Regions from separate parts of the Colwellia sp. MB3u-4 genome, predicted to be linked through region 2. Evidence: predicted binding sites of a transcription regulator. Region 2 holds the regulator's gene; each other region holds the start of a gene.
The links. Region 2 encodes LexA, which represses DNA repair genes until DNA is damaged. Its sites were predicted from a motif close to TACTGTATNNNNATACAGTA; they were not measured.

Region 1: the regulator LexA is predicted to act here: its motif matches at 2,165-2,184, upstream of H4J61_RS15230 (SOS response-associated peptidase family protein).
Region 3: the regulator LexA is predicted to act here: its motif matches at 1,293-1,312, upstream of recA (recombinase RecA).
Region 4: the regulator LexA is predicted to act here: its motif matches at 1,371-1,390, upstream of H4J61_RS07290 (YebG family protein).

Annotation. Positions count from the first base shown of each region.
Region 1 is NZ_JACGVE010000088.1:232,454-235,671, reverse strand. Features, by position in the region: gene H4J61_RS15240 (YkvA family protein) at 1-24, opposite strand, end outside; gene H4J61_RS15235 (DNA-J related domain-containing protein) at 459-1,034, shown strand; gene H4J61_RS15230 (SOS response-associated peptidase family protein) at 1,401-2,093, opposite strand; gene H4J61_RS15225 (glycosyltransferase family 2 protein) at 2,639-3,218, shown strand, end outside.
Region 2 is NZ_JACGVE010000074.1:142,054-145,271, reverse strand. Features, by position in the region: gene oxyR (DNA-binding transcriptional regulator OxyR) at 1-357, opposite strand, end outside; gene H4J61_RS06140 (hypothetical protein) at 628-930, opposite strand; gene lexA (transcriptional repressor LexA) at 1,214-1,828, shown strand; gene coxB (cytochrome c oxidase subunit II) at 2,415-3,218, shown strand, end outside.
Region 3 is NZ_JACGVE010000081.1:89,546-92,763, reverse strand. Features, by position in the region: gene mutS (DNA mismatch repair protein MutS) at 1-1,023, opposite strand, end outside; gene recA (recombinase RecA) at 1,366-2,436, shown strand; gene H4J61_RS12595 (XdhC family protein) at 2,752-3,218, shown strand, end outside.
Region 4 is NZ_JACGVE010000075.1:247,842-251,059, forward strand. Features, by position in the region: gene H4J61_RS07285 (M48 family metallopeptidase) at 1-673, opposite strand, end outside; gene H4J61_RS07290 (YebG family protein) at 868-1,272, opposite strand; gene dbpA (ATP-dependent RNA helicase DbpA) at 1,686-3,071, opposite strand; gene H4J61_RS07300 (alpha/beta fold hydrolase) at 3,185-3,218, opposite strand, start outside.

The DNA of each region.
Region 1 (3,218 bases), on a different contig from region 2:
TATTCTAATATCAGTCAGATTCATAATGATTACTTATTAATTACTTACTTATTGATTACAAATAAAAATTTATAATCACGCCACTCTTGATATTAACGCTTACTTGAAGACTTAATAAGTTAACTCAAAATCTATAGCTATCACAGCATTTATTAATGTATGGCGTGTGTATAAGTGTTGTTGAAAATTTTTTATTGTTTAAATAAAGCATGTCATTAGAAAGTATATTAAGCGCTCTTTTATATGTTGATAAAATAGTCTTCTATTGGCTAACAGCGGATATTTTGGCTGAGCTGAAAAGCTTAAGAGTTAGTACTATTTTGACCTGACATCCTCATAATTGCTATGGTTTGCTTAAGAGCGAGCATGATACTCTTGACTCTAACCAGTAAACGCTAGCTTGTACTGTGCCAGCTGACAGTCATATGTGTGCAATAAATAGAAAAGGAACTAAAACTATGACCAATCCTTTAATTATTTCGATACTGAGATATTTAAGAGAGCAGAAAAGTTCCTGCTCTCTGCTTGATTTGGTGAAGCTTTGTGAACAAGACTTTCTTTCGCTTATTCTAACGGATGTCGCTCCTCAGATAGCCATTTTCCAAAAGAATTTTTTTGTTATGAATGCGCTGTATCAAATTCAACATGATATTCAAACAGAGGGTTTTTCACTGACAATTTTTCCTTTAGAAATTTGTCTGATGCCACATTGCGCTGGCGTTAAAAATTCCCTGACCACGCGCGATAATGATCTGGCCCACTACTATTTGGACTGGTCTAATTTGAATAACATCACTGTTGAAGAGGTTGAATCACTTTTTGATAGTTTTTGGCAAAAATATCAGGCAGTAGATAAGGTTGGCGATGCTCTGACGACTTTAGGACTAAATCAAGGTGTGGATTGGTCTAAGATACGTCAGGCTTACCAAAAAAAAGTTTTCATTAATCACCCTGATAAAGGCGGCTGTGCAGATGACTTTATCAAAACCCGAGAAGCCTATGAAATTTTAAGGTTTTGTTATTATAAAATTTAACGCCAATTTTTTATTTATCTCTAATTCGTTAAGGGCCATATTAAGCGTTAGAAAATGACGCATTAAACGTTAAACAAGTCTGACGCAAAGTTCATTTTTCACATCATGACTAAGACCAACTATGATAGATCACAGCTCTACTTTGCTACCAAAGCCAATAATCCTAGTCTGTTCATATTTAAACGTCTACTTTTTGTGCTAAGTTTACAATAGCTTATCAACGTCAATAATGGGTAATGTTTGTTCCTTACCTGCATCTGCTGGAGTGTCATATTTGTATCAAAATGCGTATTAAACGAACGGTTTTTTTGCCCAATGATGACAGCTGGCTCTGGTTTGATTGAACGTTAAGGCCACCATATCGAATCAATCATGGTTAATAAGCTGTGACTCTGAGATCGTTTTATAAGTCATAGGTTTATCAATCTGGTGAGCAATAAGATTTTGTGGAATATGGGGTTTTAGCAAGTGTTCAAATTGCTCAACCTCATTAAATTGAGTATTTAGCCACCTATCTACTAATAGTGATTCTTGCGGTAGGATTAGCGGCATTGCTTTGCTGTGAATTTTCATCAGCTTTGGGTGTGGTGGCAAGGTAATAACCGAGCAGCTAAGTTTTATTTCACCTGTTGTTTGGTGCTTCCATTCACGACACAAACCGCCAAGTATTAAACCACCAGACTCTGCTGCCATATCGTAATAATGTATAGGTTTTTTATTCACAAATTCAGTTTCACCAAAACCTTTAACCGCAATAACACATCGTGAACTACGGTACGCTTGATAACCTGCACTTCTTGGGGTATTTAACTTATCATATCGTGTATTAAATGAAGTGAATTTAGACGGTTTAAAATCATTTTCCGTTTGGTCTAACAATAACCACCAAGTAGCATTTTCCACACGCCGTTGTTCACCTACATTCCTGACAATGGAAATGGTATCCGCCGCTTTTACACAACGGCTATCAATAGGATTATCAATTACCTTGTTAATTTTTAAGCTGGTATAAAGTTTTTTAACACCCTTATCAAAGGTCATATTGAACCGACCGCACATGTTTTTTATTCCTCATAAATTACAGGCTATCTTAGCAACGAACTTTAGCTATATCTCGCCAATTAGCGGTGAACTGCAAGCTTAAACAATAACGCTTTATTGACCAATTTTTCCGTTTGCCCTGCTACACCTAGCTTTAACATGCCTTGACCATAGCAATTATTAATGGACTAATTTTAAAGAGTGTTGGTATTTAAAAACAGAGAATATTGCGTACTTACAAAGACACTAAGCAACTTTTTTTTGCTCTTTTTCGCTCTATGAGTTGGCCTATGTGTATGTTAATCAAAATCAGTTCAATCATCAAAGAGCGCCATAATATAACAAGCATCCAATCTGTTGTCACAAGAATAGGCCTGTCTGCTGACATTACAAAGACACTCTCACTCAGCCATGACAAACTTTTTGCTTCCAAGTTACTATAAAAGTTAGTGAAAAAAGTTAGTGAAAAATTTTAAAATCACAAGTTTTTGAAGATATGTTCTACACTATTTAGTTAAGTTAACTTAACTAAAATTCTGATACTTTCAAGGAAATAACTACTAATGCTTTCTGTCGTGATCCCCGCTAAGAATGAAATTGAAAATATTCAGCCTTTAGTTGAAGAAATATATAACGCCATCGGTGATTTAGCTGACTTTGAAATAATTTATGTTGATGATGGCAGTACTGATGGCACTTATGAAGAAATTAAGCGACTTAAGGACAATGGTTATGCTGTCCTTCGCATATTAAAACATGCTGAAAGTGTCGGACAAAGCACTGCTGTTTATAATGGTATTCAAGCGGCATCAGGAGAGCTAATTGTTACACTCGATGCCGACGGCCAAAATAATCCCGCGAATATTCCAGCATTGCTTTGTAAAGCAGCTGAATTTAACCATGGTGAGCATTTTTGTATTGCCGGCTATCGCAAGAACAGGAAAGATACCCCATGGAAACGATTTCAGTCACGTGTAGCAAATCGAGTCCGTTCAGCCATACTCAATGACGGCACTCCAGATACGGGTTGTGGCTTAAAAATTTTCCCAAAACATACCTTCCAGTTATTACCTTATTTTGATCATATGCACCGTTTTATTCCTGCACTTATTCATCGCTTGCATGGAAAAATTGTTGTCGTGG
Region 2 (3,218 bases):
AGCTAGATTGCTGTTTAGTGCCGGCATAATATGCGGCAATATATATGGCGCTAACGTCGGTATTAAGCCTATATGTAAATCACCTGACAGTGGATCAAGTAGCGCTTTTGCCGCTTCTTCAAAGTTATTCGCGGCGTTAAGTACTTGCCGAGCTTGTTGTACTAACTTTTCTCCTGCGGGTGTTAGCATAACATTGCGCGGTTGGCGTTCAATTAAGGTTAGCTTAAGGCGTTGTTCTAGTTTTTGAATTTGACCACTTAGCGTTGGTTGACTAACAAAGCAAGCCTCAGCGGCATGGCCAAAATGCTTATATTCGGCAATGGCGGTTAGATATTCTAAATCACGAATTTTTATCATAGTTTAAATCTATTGATATAAGGTAGTTAATAGCTAAATTTATGTTAGCTTAAGGTACTGAGTTTAGCTAGCATATTGAAAAGCAAAGCCTGCACTGAAGCGTTAATACCCAGACTAAACCATGTTTGCAAAGGCTAAAACTTGCTAACGACGTGGTTAATTGAGGCGCTTATTGCATCACTGCATATTTAAGCCGTTGTTTAAAATGACTTAGGGTACTTTGAAATCTTGAAATCTTGAAGAGTTAAGAAGTTGAGGGAGATTGAAGCATTATAGCTTTGATCGCTCATAGGCCGGAATGTTAATAAAATTTTCATCACCTTTGGCAACCGCTTCTTTTAAGCTCGCTTTTCTATTTTGGCGAGACTCAATACTTTCACCAAATACCTGAAAGTGAGCTTGCGCGATAACATCGACAGCCTCTACATGAGATATAACGCCTAACGCTTTACCCGCATGGATAAAGCCTTCAACTCTGAATTTTTGCTTATCATCTTTTTTATGATTTTTTGCGAGGCTAAAAACTTTTAGTAATTGTGCTTGGCAACAATCTAAATATTCGTGTTTATTCATTATCTTCCATTCACCTTCTAAGGTTGATTTACCTATATACCTGCTGTTTAAGCAAGGTTAATAGTTATATTTATGGGTATTTTTAATGACCTTAATCGTGAAAGCCGCTTTACAACAATATGGATTGAGCACTTAATTTTTTGCTAACATCACTAATTGCAACTAAAGCCCAAACTAGCAAAGGCGACTGATTATTTTCTTGCGTTTATTTACAGCCTGTATACAATAACAGTAATACTGTGTAAAAATACAGGCTTGCTCTTAAGTAGCTTAAGGAACAACTATGCGCCCTTTAACACCCAGACAACAGCAGATTTTTGATCTGATCCGAGAAAAAATTTCTGATACAGGTATGCCACCAACACGTGCCGAAATTGCTACTTGTTTTGGTTTTAAGTCGGCCAATGCAGCAGAAGAACATTTAAAAGCGCTAGCGAAGAAAGGCTATATTGAAATGCTACCTGGCACATCGCGTGGTATTCGTCTTGCACAAGAGTTTATCGCTGAAGATGGTTTGCCACTTATTGGCCGTGTGGCAGCCGGTGAGCCTATTTTGGCACAAGAACATGTTGAGCAGCATTACAAAGTTGATGGCAATTTATTTCATCCTCCGGCTGATTATTTATTGCGTGTTAATGGCGAGAGCATGAAAGATATCGGCATTATGGATGGCGACTTGTTGGCCGTTCATCAAACAACCGACGTGCAAAATGGTCAAGTGATTGTTGCTCGTGTAGAAGACGATGTTACCGTTAAGCGTTTTAAACGTGAGGGCAATGTGGTTTATTTACATGCTGAAAATGAAGATTTTGCACCGATTAAGGTCGATTTAAAGTCTCAGCAATTTAATATCGAAGGCCTAGCCGTTGGTGTTATTCGCGCGGCTGATTGGATGTAGTTCACGTTTCATTTACTTCATAAATGCTAATACTTAGCTAAACTAGATTTTCCTACACTATTTTTTCCTAAATTATATTTCGCAGATTTAACTATCACTTGGTTTAATTCAAGGTGTTAAAATCTGCGTATTCCACATGCTTGATAACCATTTATCTACCTAATATGTAGCTAAATTTTTTTGGTTAGAGCTATCCTTCTGTTCGGCAATAAATACCGCTAATAGCTTGCTTTTTATACAGCAAATTTCTGTGTTGATTATTTATTATTCAGCATGAAAAACAGGCTTTGAACAAAACATGAACATTGCAGCCATCCTTTTAAAAATCTACTTATCGTCCGGTTTAGGGCTTTTACTCTATTGTATTTACTGGTTTTTATTTATCATGCTTTTGAAATTAAAAATTGACCCCTATCAAGTTTTAAGTAATTCTAGTCTGGAAAACGTACAAAAAAAACAATAGGGCGCAATTGACAACTGTTGATTAATGCGTCACTTAAATAATAATAAATGTATGCGCTAACTAGCCGGTTTTCATAATGAAAATACGTTATTTGGCCTAAATTAAAGGTGAAGGAGATGTCGTGTGAAAAGACGTAACCTAGGTTTGCTGTTGCTAGGGGGCTTGTTGTCTAGTTCAGTGTGGGCAGATATGTCGCTGAACCTAACCAAAGGTGTTACTGAGGTTAGTAGAGACGTATATGATTTACATATGCTGGTGCTGTATATCTGTACTGGTATTGGTATTGTGGTCTTTGGTGCAATGTTTTGGTCTATGGTGTTTCACCGTAAATCAAAAGGTTTCAAACCAGCAACCTTTCATGAAAGCACAAAAGTTGAAATTCTTTGGACGGCGATCCCTGTCGTTATTCTAATTGCTATGGCTTTTCCTGCCACTATTACGCTTATCGATATGGAAAATAACGATGATGCGGACTTAACCATTCAAGTAACGGGTTCTCAGTGGAAATGGCATTATAAATATTTTGATCAAGACCTTGAGTTTTATTCAGTGCTTTCTACCCCGCGTGAACAATACGAAAACCAAGATGGTACCTCAGCAGAAAAAGGTGAACATTACCTGTTAGAAGTTGATCGTCCTTTGGTTATTCCAACCAATAAAAAAGTGCGTTTTGTTATTACTTCTGATGATGTTATCCATGCTTGGTGGGTACCGGCATTTGCGGTAAAACAAGATGCTAACCCAGGCTTTATTAATGAAGCTTGGACCAAGGTAGATGAACCCGGTGTTTATCGTGGCCAATGTGCTGAGTTGTGTGGCAAAGACCACGGCTTTATGCCGATAGTGGTTGAAGTTAAGTCTGAAGCCGATTACGCCATTTGGCTTGATGAGCAAAAGCAAATGAAAGCCAATGCAGCAGCTGCTGAA
Region 3 (3,218 bases), on a different contig from region 2:
GAGTTCAAAGGGTAAGTCTTGTTGTAATATTTCTTCAATCGAATTTTGACGATTATTTAGCGTATTTAGCTCGCGCAATGGAAAGTGTAACCAACGCTTTAGTAATCTAGATCCCATGGGGGTAGCGGCTTTATCAAGAATTGCTGCTAGGGTATTTTCATCACCCCCTTGCAGGTTTTGGGTTAATTCCAAATTACGGCGAGTGGCGGCGTCAAGGATAACGGCAGTCGATGAGCTTTCACCAATAATGGCTCTAATATGGGGTAGTGCAGTACGCTGACTATCTTTAACATATTGAAATAAACAACCTGCAGCAGCGATACCTAGCGGTTTATCTTCAACGCCGAAGCCCGACAATGACTGAGTACCAAATTGTTTATTAAGTAAGGTTTTACTGGTGTCTAAATCAAACTCCCAATCGGGGCGTCGACGCAAACCTTTGCGACCAGCAATAATACTAGTGGCGACTAATGATTCGGGATATAACAATTCTGCCGGTGATAAACGTTGTAGCTCGGCTTGAACTTGCTCTTCAGTTTTAGGCTCAACCAACACAAAACGGCCACTGGTCATATCTAAATAAGCGAGGCCAAAACCTTGTAGTGTTTGATGAACAGCAACAATCAAATTGTCTTGTCGGTCGCTAAGCAGCGCTTCATCACTGACTGTGCCAGGTGTAACCACACGTACAACCTTTCGCTCTACCGGGCCTTTGCTAGTCGCTGGATCGCCAATTTGTTCACAAATAGCGACTGACTCACCTAATTTGACTAACTTAGCTAAATAGCCTTCCACCGCATGATAAGGTACGCCAGCCATTGGAATAGCATTACCGCCAGTTTTTCCACGTGCAGTTAATGAGATATCAAGCAAATCAGATGCCTTTTTAGCATCATCAAAAAAAAGTTCATAAAAATCCCCCATACGATAAAAAATTAAAATATTAGGAAATTCCGCTTTAATAGTCAGGTACTGACGCATCATAGGGGTGTGAGAGGAAAGGTCTTTTGTTATTGTTGTCATTGAACTGCCGTAACTAAAATTGATGAAGGTATTAAGGGCATAGATTATGCCATAATGCAGGCGATCAAATCTTTCTATTTTTGAGAAAAGTGCTCAGTAAGCTAATCATATAAAAGCACTGTTTAACGACTGATAACTGTATTAGTAACTTTTCAAGTTAAAAATTTATAAAGTTACTTATGTTAATAAAACCTTTATTTTTCAATGGTTAAAATCTATAGGTTATTTTATTTTTATATCTAAATAAAATAATTTAATAAAAACCTTGATACTGTACGACTATACAGTATACTTTGCATCATCAAAACGAATTAAGCACCTAAACCCCTCGTGGAGTAGTAAATGGACGATAACAAAGAAAAAGCATTATCAGCTGCCTTAAGCCAAATCGAACGTCAATTTGGTAAAGGCTCCATCATGAAGTTAGGTGACAATAACACCATGGACGTTGAAACAATTTCTACCGGTTCATTAGGGTTAGATATTGCTTTAGGTGCTGGTGGCTTACCTCTAGGTCGTGTTGTTGAGATTTATGGTCCAGAGTCAAGTGGTAAAACAACGCTGACCCTTGAAGTTATTGCTGAAGCACAACGTAATGGTAAAATTTGTGCATTTGTTGATGCTGAGCATGCACTTGACCCTGTTTATGCGGCAAAATTGGGCGTAGATATTAACGAATTGTTGGTTTCTCAACCGGATACCGGTGAGCAAGCGCTTGAAATTTGTGACATGTTAACTCGCTCAGGTGCTATTGACATTATTGTAGTCGACTCGGTGGCTGCGTTAACACCAAAAGCTGAGATTGAAGGCGATATGGGTGATTCACACATGGGCTTACAGGCTCGTATGTTATCGCAAGCCATGCGTAAATTAACCGGTAATTTGAAAAAATCAAATACCATGATTATTTTTATCAACCAAATTCGTATGAAAATTGGTGTAATGTTTGGCAGCCCAGAAACCACAACAGGTGGTAACGCCTTAAAATTTTATGCTTCTGTGCGTTTAGATATACGCCGTATTGGCGCTGTTAAAAATGGTGACGAAATTATTGGCAATGAAACACGTGTTAAAGTGGTTAAAAATAAAATAGCGCCACCTTTTAAGCAAGCTGAGTTTCAAATACTATATGGTGAAGGTATTAATAGTTTAGGCGAGTTAGTTGACCTTGGCGTTAAAAATGAAATGGTTGAAAAAGCCGGCGCTTGGTATAGTTATAAAGGCGACAAAATTGGTCAAGGTAAAGCAAACGCAGCTAAGTATTTGAAAGAAAACCCTAAAATAGCAAAAGAAATTGATACACGTTTACGTGAAGCGTTATTATCAAAAAATAAACTGCCTGAAGAGGCTGAAACAGATAAACCAGCTAAAGCAGCTAAAACAACTAAAGCCACTGAAGAAGTTGTTAAATAATTCTTAGCGAGTTTTACTTTTAATGAAAAGCCACTGTAAAGTGGCTTTTTTTTAATATAAAAAGTGGTGTATGATCAGAAAACTGCCAATCTTAGCCATCTTGTTAGTTACTCCAGCATTACTCTAATGACATGTTTTCATCTAAACATATGACTGCACAGCATATTCACCGGCATGTCAGTCGATGTTAAAAGCTAGGATTTTGACCGATACACTGAGTAAACAGATACAAATTTGACGTTTTTTAACTTTGCCTAACTTGTTATAATAAATTAAAGACCCGTGACCAGCTCTCAATAACTTTAAGGTTTACCATTGCTTAATAATCACTCTCATTATTCCCTGCTTGAACATTACTTAAATCATAGTGAAAAACTTGAGTGGGTAATTGCCACTATAGTAAATAAAGCGGGCTCAAGTTATCGCTCCCCCGGTGCTATTATGCTGGTTAATAGCGTGGGACAATCGCTTGGTTTAGTCAGTGGCGGCTGCTTAGAGGCCAATATTGTTTTACATGCGAAAAAAGTATTTGATAGCAAGCAAGCCCATTACGTTGTATACGATATGCTAGAAGAAGATGGTTATGCAGCAGAGCTAGGCGTAGGCTGCAAAGGTAAAATAGGCGTATTATTACAATATGTCACAGCTGCACATCAAGTATTATTTGCCGAGCTTTTTAAGCGCATGCAAGAGGGGCAAGCAAGCTATTTACAACAAACATTTTTAACTGATGAATCAACACCGCAGGCGTTAAATAACATCAGTTTGTTTGATAATGCTGG
Region 4 (3,218 bases), on a different contig from region 2:
ATTCTGGATAATGCTCGGCCACTAATTGCCAAAATTTTGTCGAGTGATTCATGTGCTCTAAATGAGACAATTCATGAATAATAACGTAGTCAATTACCCAAGTAGGCAGCATTTTCAATAAATAATTAAAACTCAATTCGCCGCGGCTATTACAACTTCCCCAACGTGCTTTGTATTTTCTCACTTTAAATGACGAGGCATGCAGCGACATTTGTTGTGAAAAAATCACAAGATTATGCTCAATGTAGTCTTCAACACAGGCTTTAAACCAAGATTCGATTTGCGATTTTATTTTTGTGCTAACAATAGCTGAGTTTAGAGCGTGGGATTTATAGCGAGGGTTAAGCACTACGGTTAAACTTTGTGCTAACTTATTGTGCATAACATTTTTCTGACCAAAATCAATCAGTACACTATGAGGCAAACCATCAATATATAGGCTTGGATGCTTACCTAGCGTTTCATCAGAAAATTGCAGCGTAAAATGAGGGCTCAGCACTATACTTTCTTTTTGCTCGGCCACCTTTTGCTGCAACCACGGCAATTTAGCTTGTATAAGCTGCTCAACATAAGTTGTTTTAACAAACCTTGGCGCTCTAACAATAACTTTTGCGTTACTGACTTGTAACGCAATAGTCTTTCGGCGCGAACTACGTATCAGCTGATATTCCAAAACGCTACCCTAAGACATCAACTTATATCAAGTTAAGTGGGTGTCTTTATTAGTCAACTTGCGATAAACAATACTGTCATATTATGGTCATATTACAGTCATATGATGGCCATATGATAACTCAGTAAACTTTAGCTCAGAAGAGTAAAGTTATTCATAAGTTACTTTCACGCCTACCGGTATTGAAACCGTTGCTAAGCGGCGTCAGATTTAGCTTTACTACTCGCTTTAACGCCAGCTGCTTTAGGTTTTTTTACTGACTCAGTTGTAGCTTTAACGCTATCAGCTTCAACAGTATCATTAGCTAACTCTGCTGTGTCTTTCGTCTTTTTTTGACTGCTGCCAGTGGATTTTTTACTGACGACTTTAGCTTTTTTTGCCTGTAACGCAACCAGTACCTCTTCACGGTTTTGCGCTAAATAAACACTCAGTTCTTCACGGATACTTTCTGAAAGCTCGACCGGTGCTTGTTCAAAAATTTCAGATAAACCATCTGCAATATCAAGCATTTTGTCGTATTCATCTGCGGCTCTTTTATCCATGAATGTTTCTACCTCTACAGCTTTTCTTATGACGACATATCGACTTTCAACTGCCATTATTATCCCTTAATTAACTATTATTTAACTATTTACCAAACTCGACTCATTGCTATGCTGCAGTAAGAACATGCATATACCAGCACCACAGTAGCAACAACTGTATATATTAACAGCATCATACCCTGATTACTTTAAATTACCAAAGGCTATTATTAACCCGCACTATTTTCATCATGGCTATCGTTCGATATATGACCTTACTATTATGACCTTACTATGCGTTAATATTTATCACAAGCTCAACAGGAGTAAAGCCCGATATTGAAAAATCAAGGTGAATTTGAAGTGATGACACTTAAGTGATGACAGTAAGAGCTATGCTTTAGAAATGATAGTTTGCTGACTAACCAGGTACTCAAATTTGCCACTGAGTACCTAGTTAGTCACCTGGATATGCTAGGGGAACAGTCTTATTTTAATTCTTTAACCCTAAAAGTACGGCCTTTTAACTTACCATGGGTTAATTTATTTAACGCTTTTTTAATCACCATTTTATCTACAGCGACATAGGCCCAATTTGCGCCTAGTTGGATTTTACCTACTTGCTCAAAGGTTATGCCGTTTTCACCGGTCAATGCACCGACGATATCGCCTGGTCGCACTTTTTGCTTTTTACCGCCGTCGATTTGTATTGTCGTCATTTTTGGCGTAAATATACTGCGCTCTAAGGCCTCACTACTAGGCAATTCTTCGCCTTCAATGCTGCGCTCTAAGTAATCTTCTAACAAGCCAATTTTATAGCTGTCTTTTTTATTAAATAAAGAAAAAGCATAACCCGTGCTGCCTGCACGACCAGTGCGGCCAATACGGTGAATATGAACTTCACTGTCGTGGGCAATATGATAATTAAATACCGCATCAAGCGCTTCAATATCTAAGCCACGAGCGGCAACGTCAGTCGCCACCAGTATTGAGGCACTTTTATTCGAAAAACGTACTAAGGTTTGATCTCGATCTCTTTGCTCTAAATCGCCATGTAAGGCGACAACACCAAAACCATAGGCCGCTAATTTATTAGCTACACTCTGGGTTTCTACTTTGGTATTACAAAATATGACGCTCGACTCAGGCTGATGAGTTAACAGCAGTAAACGAATCGCCATGAGGCGGTCTTCATCACTGTCTACCTGATAAAAATGCTGTGAAATAGTGCTACTTTCATGGCTTGATTCTACTTTTATCACAGCCGGAGTTTGCAAATAGCTATTGGCTATTTTTTGAATCTGTTGTGCAAAGGTAGCGCTGAACAATAAGGTTTGTCTTTGCTGAGGCATTTTAGCCACAATGTTATCTAAAGCCGCTTGAAAACCCATATCAAGCATACGGTCAGCTTCATCTAACACTAAGGTGTCAACATGCTCTAATGACAAGGTGCCACGACCTAAATGATCTTCGATTCGCCCTGGCGTGCCAACAATAATATGTGCGCCATGTTCCAATGAACCCACTTGCGGGCCAAACGGTGTACCACCACATAACGTTAGCACTTTAATGTTATGCACAGCTCTTGCTAGCTTTCTAATTTCTTTCGCTACTTGATCGGCTAATTCGCGTGTCGGGCAAAGGACTAAGGTTTGAATTCTAAACTTTTTAACTTGTAGTTTATTCAAAAGGCCAAGACCAAATGCGGCTGTTTTGCCAGAGCCGGTTTTACCTTGGGCAATAACATCTTGTCCCGCTAAAATAGCTGGTAGGCTTTTCGCTTGTATTTCTGTCATCTCATGGTAACCCATTGATGAAAGGTTTTCTAAAAGTGCCGGTTGCAAGCTAAGTGATGAAAATTTGCTGTCGCTCAACGTAAAGTCCTAAGGTAAAAAATAATTGTCGCTATTTTACACGCTTTCGCTCAGGCAAACACAGCTTTAGACAATTAAATTATTAACCACTGGGCAGCTGACAAAAAGTAGCATTAGCTAGTCAACAAATGCATTAGCATAGTGGCA